Regions from separate parts of the Lysobacter sp. ESA13C genome, predicted to be linked through region 1. Evidence: riboswitches for the same ligand, from Rfam matches in the RefSeq annotation. Region 1 holds a riboswitch; the other holds the start of a gene.
The links. A riboswitch is a leader RNA that binds a small molecule or an ion and turns the genes downstream of it on or off. The one in region 1 is predicted to bind glycine.
Positions count from the first base shown of each region.

Region 2: linked by a shared signal. The riboswitch ahead of gcvP (aminomethyl-transferring glycine dehydrogenase) and the one ahead of LC490_RS02945 (trimeric intracellular cation channel family protein) in region 1 are both predicted to bind glycine.

Region 1 covers NZ_JAHXYK010000001.1:657,058-664,203, reverse strand. Annotated here, with positions in the region: gene acs (acetate--CoA ligase) at 1-374, opposite strand, end outside; gene LC490_RS02960 (DcaP family trimeric outer membrane transporter) at 676-2,088, shown strand; gene LC490_RS02955 (MFS transporter) at 2,171-3,835, shown strand; gene LC490_RS02950 (uracil-DNA glycosylase family protein) at 4,015-4,602, shown strand; gene LC490_RS02945 (trimeric intracellular cation channel family protein) at 4,634-5,239, opposite strand; glycine riboswitch at 5,398-5,504, opposite strand; glycine riboswitch at 5,505-5,612, opposite strand; gene LC490_RS02940 (ABC transporter ATP-binding protein) at 5,850-6,599, opposite strand; gene LC490_RS02935 (hypothetical protein) at 6,596-7,146, opposite strand, start outside.
Region 2 covers NZ_JAHXYK010000005.1:517,953-525,098, reverse strand. Annotated here, with positions in the region: gene LC490_RS13635 (multidrug effflux MFS transporter) at 187-1,422, opposite strand; gene LC490_RS13630 (VOC family protein) at 1,501-1,956, opposite strand; glycine riboswitch at 2,199-2,369, shown strand; gene gcvP (aminomethyl-transferring glycine dehydrogenase) at 2,409-5,282, shown strand; gene LC490_RS13620 (DUF2846 domain-containing protein) at 5,393-6,022, opposite strand; gene LC490_RS13615 (hypothetical protein) at 6,019-6,735, opposite strand.

The DNA of each region.
Region 1 (7,146 bases):
GCATTGGCCAGGCGGCACACGCGCGCATGCAGCTCGCGATAGGTGATGTGCTCGGCCGGCAGGTTCGGATCGTCGTGCTCGAACAGCAACGCGGTCTTGTCGCCGCGCTCGGCCAGATGGCGGTCGAGGCAATTGACGCTGGCGTTGAGCTCGCCGTCCTCGTACCAGTGGATGTGGAAGTCGGCCAGATCGAAGCTGACGTTCTTGACCTTGGTCGGCGCCTTGAACCAGTCCAGGCGCTTGGCCACGCCGCCCCAGAACGCGTCGGGGTCGGCGACCGATTCGGCGTAGAGACGTTCGTAGTCTTCGCGCCGGTAGCGCGACTTCGCAGCGAAGTCCGCGTCGGTCGGGTAGACGGTGACGGGGTGAGTCATGAGTGGGGGCTCCGTAAGACGGCTGGGATTCGGGATTGGGGATTCGAGAATCGACCAAGCCATCATCGCAGCTTACGAATCCCGAATCCGCAATCCCCGCCCTCGACCCGTCGGGCTTCCCAGTTTGCCGCATTCATCGCGACCGCCGCTGCGGCACCCATTTAGACCTTGGTCGTAACTTGGTCGTAAATGGAGAACTGAATCGCGCCGTTACGACCAATGGCGAATGGTGAAGCCGTCTCGGCCGCGCGCAGGCTGGCCGCAGCCGCACGTACCGCGCGGCGTTCCTCGGGAGGGAATCATGACGTTCACTAGTGTGCTCACACGCACGGCACCGCGGCGCGCGGCGATGCGACGGCGGCCCCTGGCCGCGGCCTTGCTGGTCGCCCTGGCGCTGCCCGGCCTAGCTTTCGCGCAGACGGCAAAGGAAAAAGAACTCGAAACGCGCGTCGCCGAACTCGAACGCATGGTCCAGCAACTGGTCTCGCAACAGCAGCAGGTGCAGACCCAGGTCACCGAGGTCAAGGCCGCACAGGCCGCCGCGCCGGCCGCGGTCGCGGCGACGCCGGCCAAGCCCGGCATCCAGAGCACGCCGATCTCGACCGCCGGCAACCCCGGCACCCGTTTCAGCTACGGCGGTTTCATCAAGCTCGACGCCTCGGTCACCCAGACCAACGACGGCGACATCGCCGACGGTTCGGTCGGACGCCTGTTCTACGTGCCCAAGGCGATTCCGGTCGGCGGCGCGGCCACCCGCGAAGGCGGCAGCGACACCGACATGGGCGCGAACTTCTCGCGCTTCTGGTTCGCCGCCGACACCGACCTGGAAAGCGGCGACAAGCTCAAGGGCTATCTGGAATTCGACCTCTACGGCGGCGGCAGCACCGCCTTCACCGGCAGCGAGGTCGCCACCAACACTTACGCGCTGACGCTGCGCCAGGCCTACGTGACCTGGAACAAGTGGATGGCCGGCCAGGCCTGGTCGAACTTCCAGGACACCGCGGCGTTGCCGGACACGGTCGACTTCCTCGGCCCCACCGAGGGCACGGTGTTCGTGCGCCAGGCGCAATTGCGCTACACCAGCGGCCCGTGGTCGTTCTCGATCGAGAACCCGGAAACCGTGTACACGCCGTTCCGCGGCAACATGGCCCAGGTCGCCGGCGACGACGGCGCGGTGCCGGACGTGACCGCGCGCTACACCGCCAAGGGCGATTGGGGCCACTTCAGCGTCGGCGCGCTCGCCCGCCAGCTCAAGTACCAGTCCGGTCGCATCAACGACAGCAACACCGGCTACGGCCTGAGCCTGTCGGGCAAGTGGAACCTCGGCGCCAAGGACGATCTGCGCTACATGGTCACCACCGGCAGCGGCATCGGGCGCTACGTCGGCCTGGCGCTCAACAACGACGCCGTGCTCGACGCCAGCGGCGACCTGGAAAACATCGACCTGGTCTCGGGCTTCGTCGGCTGGCGCCACGCGTTCACCCCGAAGCTGCGCGGCAACCTGTTCTATTCGCGCGCCGAGTACGACAACAAGACCGCATTGACCGGCCTGGGCATCACCAAGTCGGCGCAATCGGCCCACATCAACCTGATCTATACCCCGATCCCGAAACTCGACCTGGGTGCCGAGTACATCTGGGGCCAGCGCGAGATCGAAAGCGGCGACCGCGGCGAGATCAACCGCCTGCAGACCCACGTCAAGTACAGCTTCTGATCGGAAAGTCGCGACAGCAGTATAGAAAGAATCGCCCCGGCGGGTCCCGGCCCGCTCCTCTCCACTGTTCGGGGGAACAGACATGTCCAGCATCACCGCAAACGCAGCGCCGCAAAGCACGCCGCTGACCAAGGACCACAAGAAGGTCATCTTCGCCTCCAGCCTCGGCACCGTGTTCGAGTGGTACGACTTCTACCTCTACGGTTCGCTCGCCGTGATCATCGGCAAGCAGTTCTTCGGCGGTTTGAACGAGACCAGCCAATTCATCTTCGCCCTGCTCGCCTTCGCCGCCGGTTTCGCGGTGCGGCCGTTCGGCGCGCTGGTGTTCGGCCGCCTCGGCGACATGATCGGACGCAAGTACACCTTCCTGGTCACCATCGTGATCATGGGCCTGGCGACCTTCCTGGTCGGCATCCTGCCCAGTTACGCCACCCTGGGCATCGCAGCGCCGGTCATCCTGATCACCTTGCGGCTGTTGCAGGGCCTGGCGCTCGGCGGCGAGTACGGCGGCGCGGCGACCTACGTCGCCGAGCATGCGCCCAACGGCAAGCGCGGCCTGTACACCAGCTTCATCCAGACCACCGCAACGCTCGGTCTGTTCCTGTCGCTGCTGGTGATCTGGGCCTGCCGCAATTACCTCGGCAAGGAAGATTTCGAGTCCTGGGGCTGGCGCATCCCGTTCTGGTTCTCGGTGATCCTGCTCGGCGTGTCGGTGTGGATCCGCATGCAATTGGCCGAATCGCCGCTGTTCCAGCAGATGAAGGCCGAAGGCAAGACCTCCAAGGCGCCGATCACCGAGAGCTTCTTCTCCAAGAACGGCAAGATCGCCCTGTTCGCCCTGCTCGGCGCCACCGCCGGCCAGGCCGTGGTCTGGTACGGCGGCCAGTTCTACTCGCTGTTCTTCCTCACCAAGACCCTCGGCATGGACCCGAACCAGGCCGATATCTTCATCGCGATCGCCCTGGCCCTGGCCACCGGCGGCTTCATCTTCTTCGGCTGGCTGTCGGACAAGATCGGCCGCAAGAAGATCGTGCTGGCCGGCTGCCTGATCGCGGTGTTCACCTACTTCCCGGTGTTCAAGGCGCTCACCCATAACGTCAACCCGGCGCTGGAAGCCGCGGTCGCCGCCTCGCCGGTCACCGTCACCGCCGATCCGGATCGTTGCGCGTTCCAGTTCGACCCGGTCGGCAAGGCGACCTTCAAGCAGTCCTGCGACATCATCAAGTCGGCGCTGGCCAAGAAGGGCATTCCCTACGTCAACGCGGCCGGCCCGGCCGGCAGCGTCGCCACGGTCAGCATCGGCGGCGCCAGCCTGAGCAGCTTCGAAGGCGAATCGCTCGACGGCGCCGCCTTCAAGACGCAGTCGGAAGCCTTCGGCAAGCAATTGAGCGAAGCGCTGCAGACCGCGGGCTATCCGGCCAAGGCCGACCCGGCGCAGATCAACAAGCCGATGGTGATCGCGCTGCTGACCTTCCTGGTGCTGCTGGTGACGATGGTCTACGGCCCGATCGCCGCCTGGCTGGTCGAGTTGTTCCCGACCCGCATCCGCTACACCTCGATGTCGCTGCCGTACCACATCGGCAACGGCTGGTTCGGCGGCTTCCTGCCGTTCACCGCGTTCGCCATCGTCGCCGCCACCGGCAACATCTACAGCGGCCTGTGGTATCCGATCATCGTCGCCGCCATGACGGTGGTGATCGGCGCCTTGTTCCTGCCGGAAACCAAGGACCGCGACATCACTGCATAACGTCTCCGCCCGCTAGCGCTGCAACGACGACGCCGGCCTCGCGCCGGCGTCGTCTTTTGCGCTGCCGCCCTGCGCTGCGGGTTCGCGGCTTGACAGGGTTTTGCGCCGCGACCAACACTCGGCCGCTGCTTGCTCGCGCAAAGCCGACCGCCGCCGCCTTCTTGCCGGAACCGATGCCGATGGAATCCCTTGCCGCCCTGCTCGCCGACGTTCGCGCGTGCAGGCTGTGCGCCGCGCATCTGCCCGATGGCCCGCGGCCGGTGCTGCAGATGAGCGCGCAGTCGCGCATCCTGATCGCCGGACAGGCGCCCGGCCGCAAGGTGCATGCGAGCGGCCTGCCCTTCGACGACGCCAGCGGCGAACGCCTGCGCGCCTGGCTCGGTCTGGATCGCGAACGCTTCTACGACGCTGACCAGGTGGCGATCCTGCCGATGGGCTTCTGCTATCCCGGCACCACGAAGTCCGGCGACCTGCCGCCGCGGCCCGAGTGCGCGCCGGCCTGGCGCCGGCGTCTGCTGGCGCAGTTCCAGCGGCTGCGCCTGACCCTGGTCATCGGCCAGTACGCGCAGGCCTATCACCTGCCCGACGCCGGCGACACGTTGACCGCCGCGGTCGCGTCCTGGCGCGAGCGCTGGCCGCATACGGTGGCGCTGCCGCATCCGAGCCCGCGCAACAATCTCTGGCTCAAGCGCAACCCCTGGTTCGAACGCGAGCTGGTGCCGGCCATCCGCGAACGGGTCGCGCAGGCGCTGTCCGAAGACGCTTGAGCGAGCTCTGCAGCGCAGGCTGCGCCGACGCTCACTGATAAACGAACTTCGGCATCTCCCACTCGTAGCGGATCGCCAACAGGCGCAGGGCGAAGCCGCCGCCGAGGCAGAGCAGCACGCTCAGGTTCTCGGCGACGCCGAAGCGCAGCATCGCCAGATAGGCCACGCCGGTCAGCAGCGAAATCACCGCGTACAACTCGCGCTGGAACACCAGCGGGATCTCGTTGCACAGCACGTCGCGCAACACGCCGCCGAACGCGCCGGTCAACATGCCGGCGATGACGACGATGACCGGCGCGTGCCCGCCTTCGCGCGCGACCGAACAGCCGATCAGGGTGAAGGCGATCAGGCCGAGCGCATCCAGCCAGAGGAAGGCGCGGCGCAAGCGGTGCAGTTTCTTGGCCAGGAAGGTCGCGGCGATCGCCGCGCCGATGGTGTAGCCCAGGTACTCGGGATGCCGCACCCAACCGAGCGGGTAGTGGCCGAGCACGATGTCGCGCAGCGAGCCGCCACCGAGCGCGGTGACGCTGGCGATGATGACGACGCCGAACAGGTCCATGCGCCGCTTGCCGGCGGCGAGCGCGCCGGTCATGGCTTCGGCGCTGATGGCGATGAGATAGATCAGTTGCAGCAACACGGCGGTTCTCCGTCGGGCGGGCACGAATGAACCGCGGCCGGGCACGAAGACGCGAGCGCGCCGCTGCGATGAGGACGCGGCCGGGCGGCACGGCAAGCGCAGGCGCGGCCGTGAGCCGCATGCGCTTGCCTGTCTCCGTGGCCCGAAGGCCGCGGTGCCGCTCCCGCTGTCCTTTTACCTGAGAGTTTGGGCGGCGCGCTGTCGCGACAGCGGCCGCTTGCCCCTTCGGTGGGCCGCGTCGCGGCCTCTCTCCAGATCGGCGTGTTCGTTGCAGTGTTCCGGCCGATGAAGGGCCGAGCCTGAGCGATTATGGGAGCCTGCGCCTTCGGCGGGCAGCGGCCTTCGGCCGGCGCCACTCTTCTGCAACGGGGGCATGGTAGCAGTTGGGTGGCGCATCCGGAGCCGGGGCTCATCGGTAGCGCCGATGTTTGCGGGATCGCGGTCGCGGCTTGCGACCGAAGGAAATCCCCGTGGGCCTACCCTTGAAGCGGCGTCGCTCTTGGGTAGGAGCGGCGTCGCTCTTGAGTAGGACCGGCGCGAGCCGCGACCACGCAATGGCATCGACGACGCCACCGGCCGTAAGACGATGGCGTCGCGCCGCTGCCCCAAACTACTCCGCATCTGCCGGCCGCTCGTCCGCCAAGGCCTCGACCATCGACTGCTCCAGCGACCGCTGCGGGTCGGCGCGGATCGCATCGAGCTCGTCGGCCGGCCAATCACGACGCAGGCGCCCGTCCATCAGCAACAGCGCGCGGCTGATGAAGCGCTCGGCGACGTCGAGCGAATGGGTCGCCAGCAACACGGCGGTGCCGCGATCGAGAGCTAGCTGCTGCAGATGGCGTTTGAGCGCGTAGGCGCTGAGCGGGTCGAGGCCGTTGAGCGGTTCGTCGAGCACCAGCAAGGGCGGCTCGCCGAGCAGACCCAGCGCGATCGCCAGTTTCTGGCGGGTGCCGAGCGAGTATTGGCCGATGCGGCGATCCAGCATCGGCGCCAGCGCCAGGGTCTCGGCGAGGGCCAGCGTCGGCGCGGGAATTTCGCTGAGCTCGCGCGTACCGGCGAACAGACGCAGGCATTCGCGACCGGTCAACAACGGCGGCAGACGCGCCGGGTCGACTGCGAAGCCGAGCAGGCGCCGCGCCTGCAGCGGTGCGCGGGCGAGGTCGTGGCCGCCGATCAACACGCGCCCCGCGCTCGCCCGCTGCAGCCCGGCCAGGCAATGCAGCAGGGTGGTCTTGCCGGAACCGTTCGGACCGATCAGCGCGGCGAACTCGCCGGCCTGCAAGCGCAGATCGATGCCGTGCAGCACCGCGTGCTCGTCGTAGCGGTGCTGCAGGCCTTCGAGTTCGAGCAGGACGGTCATCGCGACAAAGGCCGGTGAAGGAGGGGACGCAGCGCAAGCAGCGCCGGCCATGAAAGGATGAGCAGGATCGCGAGCAATACCGGCGCAGCACGCCAGGTCAGCGACAACAACGCAGCGCCGACGCTCGCGAATGCCAGGGCGCAGAGCAAGGCGAAGGCCGGATACCGCCAGGCCGCCTGAGCCAGCCGATGCGGCGCGCGCGGTGTGCTCGCCAGCAGGGCGTCGGCATCGAGCGTCGCGGCGACGCAGGCCTGCAGGATCAGACTGAACCAGGCCAGCGCGATGGCGATCAGCAACACGCCGATGCCGCTGCTCGCGCCGGTCGAACTCGGCAGGCCGAACAGCACCGCGCCGATCATCCAGGCGTGACCGCCGCGACGCCAGCGCAACACGCCTTCGCGCCGTTGCCAGTCGCTGAGGTGCGGCAGCCGCGCGTCGTCGAGCCAGACCAGGCCGAACACCGGCAGGCGCGCGCCTTCGCGCAAACGCTGCGCCGGATGGCGGCGATGGCGCAGGGCCGCGAACAGGCCCAGCACGGCGCCGAGCG
Region 2 (7,146 bases), on a different contig from region 1:
CGACGTAGCGCACATCGCAAAAAAGTCGCTGGACGGAATTTTCGGCCGTATCTTAATTTGCGATAGAAATCAGGCGCGGCGAAACCGGCGCGCGGCTTCGCCGGTCCAGACTCGATTTGGAACCCGAGCGCTCGACACGCAGGGCCCGTTTATCGTGCTCGGCGCGCCCCTCGCGACGCCGAAGCCTCACAACGACTCTTGCGGCTCCACCGCCGCGGCCTCGTCGCCGCGGCTCGCGCATGCGGTCTTCGACACGCGCGCTTCCCATTGCCAGAACAGCCAGGCCACCGCGGTCAGCGCCGAGGCCGCGACCGCCAGCGACACCGCGCTGGCGCTGATCAGCGGCGACAGCACGCCGGCCATGATCGCGTTGACCACCAGGCCGGAGAACGCCTGCAGTGACGAGGCGGAACCGCGCTGGCGCGGGTACATGTCGAGGATCGACAGGGTCACGATCGGGAACACCAGGGCGATGCCGAACGCCGACACGCACATCGGCAGCACCGCCCAGGGGATCTGCGGATCGTCGGTCCACAGGTTGTAGCCCAGGTTCATCGCCACACCGACGAAGGAGAACACGAAACCCCAGCGCACCAGGCGGTCGCCGCTGATCTTGCCGGCCGAGCGCCCCGACACGAACGAGCCAAGCACCATGCCGCCGATGGTCGGCACGAAGAACCAGCCGAACTGGCGTTCGTTGAGCTTGAGGATGTCGAGCACGAACGCCGGCGCCGAGGCGATGTACAAAAACAGCGCGGCGAAATTGAACGCGCCGGTCGCGGTCAGGCGCTGGAAGCGCGGGTTGAGGAAGATCGCGAAGTAATCGCGCAGCAGGCGCTTGGGCTTCAACGGCAGGCGCGCCTGCGGCGGATGCGTTTCCGGCAGCAGGAAGACGGTCGAGCCCAGCAACAGCAGCGAGAAGCCGACCAGGAACCAGAAGATCGCCGGCCAGTGCGCCCAGCCGAGGATCCAGCCGCCGATGATCGGCGCGATCGCCGGCGCCACGCCGAAGATCATCGTCACCTGGCTCATCAGGCGCTGGGCATCGTCGCCGTGCAGTACGTCGCGGATCACCGCGCGCCCGACGATCAGTCCGACACCCGCCGAAAGCCCCTGCACCGCGCGGAAGAACAGCAAGGTCGACAGATCCGTCGACAGCGCACAGCCCACCGACGCCAGCGTGAACACGCTGAGCCCGCCGATGATCACGCGGCGGCGCCCGATCGTGTCCGACAAGGGCCCGTGGACGATGCTCATGAGCGCATAGGCGATCAGATAGACGCTGATGGTCTGCTGCATCGCCAGCTTGTCGGCGCCCAGCTCGGCGCCCATGACCGGGAACGCCGGGAAAATCGTGTCGATCGAGAACGGCCCGAACATCGCCAGGCCGCCGAGCAGCAAGGCCAGCCGGCGGATCGACAAGGTCTTCGTGGCCGGAGCAGGATCGGGTGCGGAGGTATTAATCGGAGGTCACCAATCGGAGAGCGTCGGCTCGGGGCCTCAGCTGGGAGCGTGAGCGGCGTGAGTGTCGATCGGCACCTCGTCGGGCGGGCCCTTGAGTTCGACCACATTGCCTTCGGGATCGAACAGGTACTGCGACGGGCCCTCGCCCTCGGCGCCGTAGCGCGAGCCGAAGTCGCCGATGCGCACGCCGTGCGCCTGCAGGTGGGCGACGATCGCCTCGCGGTCGAAGGGCTCGGCGCGCAAGCACAGGTGATCCATGTTGCGGGCCTCGGCCCCGGCCGGCGCGCCGCCGAGGCGGCCGAGCTTGCCCTGGACGTCGACCAGGTCGATCAGGGACAGGCCGGCGCGCAGCTGCACCAGGCCGATCGCGTCCTGGCGCCGTTCCAGCCGGCAGCCCAGTACGTCGCAATAGAAAGCGATCATCGCCTCGGTGTCGCGTACGCGCAGCACCACGTGATCGAGTTGCAGCAGTTGGAACGGGGGACGGTCCATGCAGGAAGCTCCGGAAGGGACCGCGACCATGTTACGGCGAATCGGCCTTCCTGAACCGGGTCGCGGCGTCGAAACCCGGGATGAAGCCGGCTGCCGCCAGCCCCGGCAACGTCGCCCCGAAGCCGCCGCTGCGGCTATAATCGCGGCTTGAAACACCCGGTGGGAGAAGCGGCCCGGCCCCCCAGCCAGACCGCTGCCGAAGGCGCAACGCCCGTAATCGCTCAGGCCCCATACCGCCGCGTGTACAAAACTCTGGAGAGACCGCCTGCGTACGCTGAGACAGCGGGGCAGAACCGGCGCCGAAGGGGCACGAAGCGAGCGCGGACAGGAGCGGCCCCCGGGCCATCCCCTCCCCTAGCTGCCTGACCGCAGCACGCTTTTAAACTCTCAGGCAAAAGGACAGAGGGGCGCCTCGCGTGCGGCACCGCACGCTGCCTTCGGACGCCCCTGCCATGAGCCCAGCCGCCAACAGCGCAACTTCCTTGCGCGACCTCGAGCACCACGACGCCTTCATCGAGCGCCACATCGGCCCCAACGACGCCGAGATCGGCCACATGTTGGAGCAGGTCGGCTACGACTCGCTCGAAGCCCTGACCGACGCCATCGTCCCCGGCTCGATCAAGTCGACCCAGCCGCTGGCCCTGCCGGCCGCGATCAGCGAAGTCGAAGCGCTGGCCAAGATCCGCGCCATCGCCACCAAGAACCAGGTGTTCCGCAGCTTCATCGGCCGCGGCTACTACGGCACCCACACCCCGAACGTCATCCTGCGCAACATCCTCGAGAACCCGGCCTGGTACACGGCCTATACGCCCTATCAGGCGGAGATCTCGCAGGGCCGCATGGAGGCGCTGATCAACTTCCAGACCATGGTCGCCGACCTCACCGGAATGGAGATCGCCAACGCCTCGCTGCTCGACGAAGGCACCGCCGCCGCCGAGGCGATGACCCTGGCCAAGCGTTCGGCCAAGTCCAAGTCGGACACCTTCTTCGTCTCCAGGAACATCCACCCGCAGACCCTGGAAGTGCTGCGCACCCGCGCCGAACCGCTGGCGATCGAACTGCACATCGGCGACGACGCCGAGGCGGCGACGGTCGACGCCTTCGGCGCCCTGCTGCAGTACCCGGACACCTTCGGCGCGGTCAAGGATTACCAGGGCGTCGCCGACGCCGTGCACGCGCGCGGCGGCATCGTCGCCGTGGCCAGCGACCTGCTCGCGCTGACCCTGCTCAAGGCACCGGGCGAATGGGGCGCCGACATCGTCGTCGGCAACACCCAGCGCTTCGGCGTGCCGTTCGGTTTCGGCGGCCCGCACGCTGGCTTCATGGCCTGCCGCGACGCCTACAAGCGCTCGATGCCCGGCCGTCTGATCGGCGTCTCGGTCGACACCGACGGCAAGCCCGCCTACCGCCTGACCCTGCAGACCCGCGAGCAGCACATCCGCCGCGAGAAGGCGACCAGCAACATCTGTACCGCTCAGGTGCTGCTGGCGGTGATGGCGAGCATGTACGCCGTCTACCACGGCCCCGATGGCCTGACCCGCATCGCCCGCCGCGTCCACCGCCAGGCCACGATCCTCGCCGCCGCACTCGGCAAGGCCGGCATCGCCGTCGGCAGCGGCTTCTTCGACACCCTGCACGTCAGCGGCATCGACGCGAACGCGATCCACGCCAAGGCCCGCGCAGCCAACATCAACCTGCGCGAGATCGATGCCGGCAGCCTCAGCATCAGCCTCGACGAAACCGTGACCCGCGACGAACTCGTCGCCCTGGCCGGCGCGTTCGGCGTGCAGCTCGACATCGACGCGCTCGACCGCGAAGCCGTCGACGCGATCCCGGCCGCGCTGGTGCGTACTTCCTCGTTCCTGCAGCACCCGGTGTTCAACACCCACCACAGCGAACACGAACTGCTGCGCTACATGCGCTCGCTGGCCGACAAGGACCTGGCGATGGATCGCACGATGATCCCGCTGGGCTCGTGCACGATGAAGCTCAATGCCACTGCCGAGATGATCCCGGTGACCTGGCCCGAGTTCGGCAACATCCATCCGCTCGCCCCGGCCGACCAGACCACCGGCTACACCCAGCTGATCGACGAGCTCGAGGCGATGCTGGTCGAGTGCACCGGCTACGACGCGGTCAGCCTGCAGCCGAACTCCGGCGCCCAGGGCGAATACGCCGGTCTGCTGGCGATCCGCGCCTATCACCGCTCGCGCGGCGAAGGCCATCGCGACATCTGCCTGATCCCCGACTCCGCGCACGGCACCAACCCGGCCTCGGCGCAGATGTGCGGCATGACCGTGGTGGTGACCAAGACCGACAGCAACGGCAACGTCGACGTCGACGACATCCGCCGCGCCGCCGAGAAGTACAGCGACCGTCTCGCCGCGATCATGATGACCTACCCGTCCACGCACGGCGTGTTCGAGGAGGAAGTGGTCGAGATCTGCGAGATCATCCACAAGCACGGCGGCCAGGTGTACACCGACGGCGCCAACATGAACGCCCTGGTCGGCGTGGCCAAGCCCGGCAAGTGGGGCTCGGACGTCTCCCATCTGAACCTGCACAAGACCTTCTGCATCCCGCACGGCGGCGGCGGTCCCGGCGTCGGCCCCTGCGCGGTCAAATCGCACCTGGCACCGTTCCTGCCGAAGACCGTCGACGGCGAAGGCATCGTCGGCATGGTCAGTGCGGCGAGCTTCGGCTCGGCGAGCATCCTGCCGATCTCGTGGATGTACGTCACCCTGATGGGCACTGCCGGCCTGCGCAAGGCCACGCAAGTGGCGCTGCTCAACGCCAACTACATCGCCAAGCGCCTCGCCCCGCACTACGAAACGCTGTACACCGGCCGCAACGGCCTGGTCGCGCACGAGTGCATCCTCGACCTGCGCCCGATCAAGGACGCCACCGGCGTCAGCGCCGAGGACGTGGCCAAGCGCCTGATCGACTTCGGCTTCCACGCCCCGACCCTGAGCTTCCCGGTCGCCGGCACGCTGATGGTCGAGCCGACCGAGAGCGAATCGCAGCACGAACTCGACCGCTTCATCGACGCGATGATCCAGATCCGCGACGAAATCCGCGCGGTCGAGGACGGCCGCCTGGACCGCGAGGACAACCCGCTCAAGCACGCCCCGCACACCGCCTCGCAGGTCACCGCGAGCGAGTGGACCCGTGCCTACCCGCGCGAGCTGGCCGCGTTCCCGTTGCCGACCCTGCGCCTGCAGAAGTACTGGCCGCCGGTGTCGCGCGTGGACAACGTCTACGGCGACAAGAACGTCATGTGCGCCTGCATCCCGATCGATGCTTACAAGGAAGAGGTCGAGGCCTGAGCCCCGGCTGGGTTGCACTGAAGCGATAAAACGAAAGGCCCCGCGAATGCGGGGCCTTTTTTTGAGCGGTTGCGACTACGGCGGCGCGATGCGTTCGCCGCGTCCTGCCCTTACTTGGCGAGCTTGAGCTTGCCGGCGATCTCGTCGAACTCCGCGACCGTCGACGGCGACAGGTTCGGACGCCCGGCCAAGATGCCGATCGTGATCGTGCCCTTCACGTAATAGGTTTCGCCGGCTTCGACTTCCATGTTGAGGATGTCCTTGGCTTCCGAATGCACGGTGTACTCGTGCGCGCCCGGCTCGACCGCGACGACGAAGTACTTGCCGCTGCGCAGCTTGCCCAGCTCGACCGCGCCTTCGCGCACCTTGTAGCCGACCGCGCCGCCGACGAACTTGGCCGGACGGAAGAACACGATCTGACCCTTGCCTGCGGGCGGTGCGGCGATCAGACCACTGCTGGCCGCCGCCGGCTTCGCGCTGGCCGACGCCGACGCCGACGCAGTCGCGGCCGCACTCGGCGCGGCCGCCGGTGCCGCCGTCGCCGCCGCGCTGCCTTCGACCGCGGGTGCGGCGCCGGCTTCGCTCTTGGTTTCCGCCGAAGCGCTCGCTTCGGCATTCGGGAGCTGCTTGGCCGGATCGGAAGGCGCCTTGCCGTTCCAGGCCAGCGAACCGCCGGTGGCGAAGGCCGACACCGGCAACAACAGAGCAATCAACAGGACACGCGACGACATCGACTTCATTGGACAGCTTCCCCAGTTTGGGTGGTGACGGGTGGTTCAGTGGTGACGACAGGCGCAGGGGCCTGAGCCTGCTCCGGCGCCGCGGCAGCCGGCGTCAGCTCGACGTCCTGTGCGATGCGCGCCTGGGCCTGGGTATACGGAGGGATCTGGATCTCGCCGCCGCGTATGAACATCGCGAACACGCCGACGGCGATGGCCAGGCCGATGACCTGGCCCGACTTGTCGACACCGGCCGAGCCGAGGCGGAAGCTGCGCAGTGGGATCTGCCGGCCGTCGGCTTCGAGATAGCGCGCGGCGAGCAACAACTCGCCCGGCTTGCCGCCGCTGCGCGAACGCTCGGCATGGATCACCTCGCCCACGCCGGTGGTACCGGCCGGCAGCACGAGCGTGCCGTCGACGCTCAGCGCTTGCGCCAGCCGCAGCCCGAACTTGTCGCCGCGCTTGAGCGTTGCCGAACTCAAAGGCTGCAGGGTTTCGAGCAGCACGTCGGTACCGGCGACGATACGCAACGCACCGGCGCTGCCGGCGGCGGCCGACGGCGTTGTCGGCGCCGGAGCGGTTTCGGACATGGACGCTGGAGCAGGCTCGGATACCGGCGCCGCCGCGGGTGCGGGCGCGGCGGGCAGCGCACTCGGCGCCTCGGCGGCGGCCGGCATCGGCTGCGGCGGAGTCATCGCCAAGGCGGCGATCAACACGGTAGACATCGAAAACATGAAGGCGGCCCCCAACCGTCCTTGGCGGTCGTCACGCTATCGGAACGCCGAGGCTTTGCCAAGCGGGTTTTTCGCCTGGATCGCCGAGTCATCGCAAGTCACATTGCGGGGCACCGGAAACACATTGCCGCTCGTTGATCGGCTACCGGGGACGAGACGGTCGCTGGCGAGCTGCCGCTGCCCCACTCATCGCCTTCACCCGCCTCCTCTCCGCTTAGCACTCGCTACGGTCGCTGCAAGCGGGAGAGAGCTGCGAACAAGTCGGCTCGCAGGCAACCCTTCTCCCGCTGACGGGAGAAGATGGCCGAAGACCGGATGAGAGCACGACAGGCTATGCACCCCTCGCCTAGCGTCATCCATGTATTTCCTCGGACCTTCATGAGCGAGGGGTCGCCACAAACGAGAAAGGGG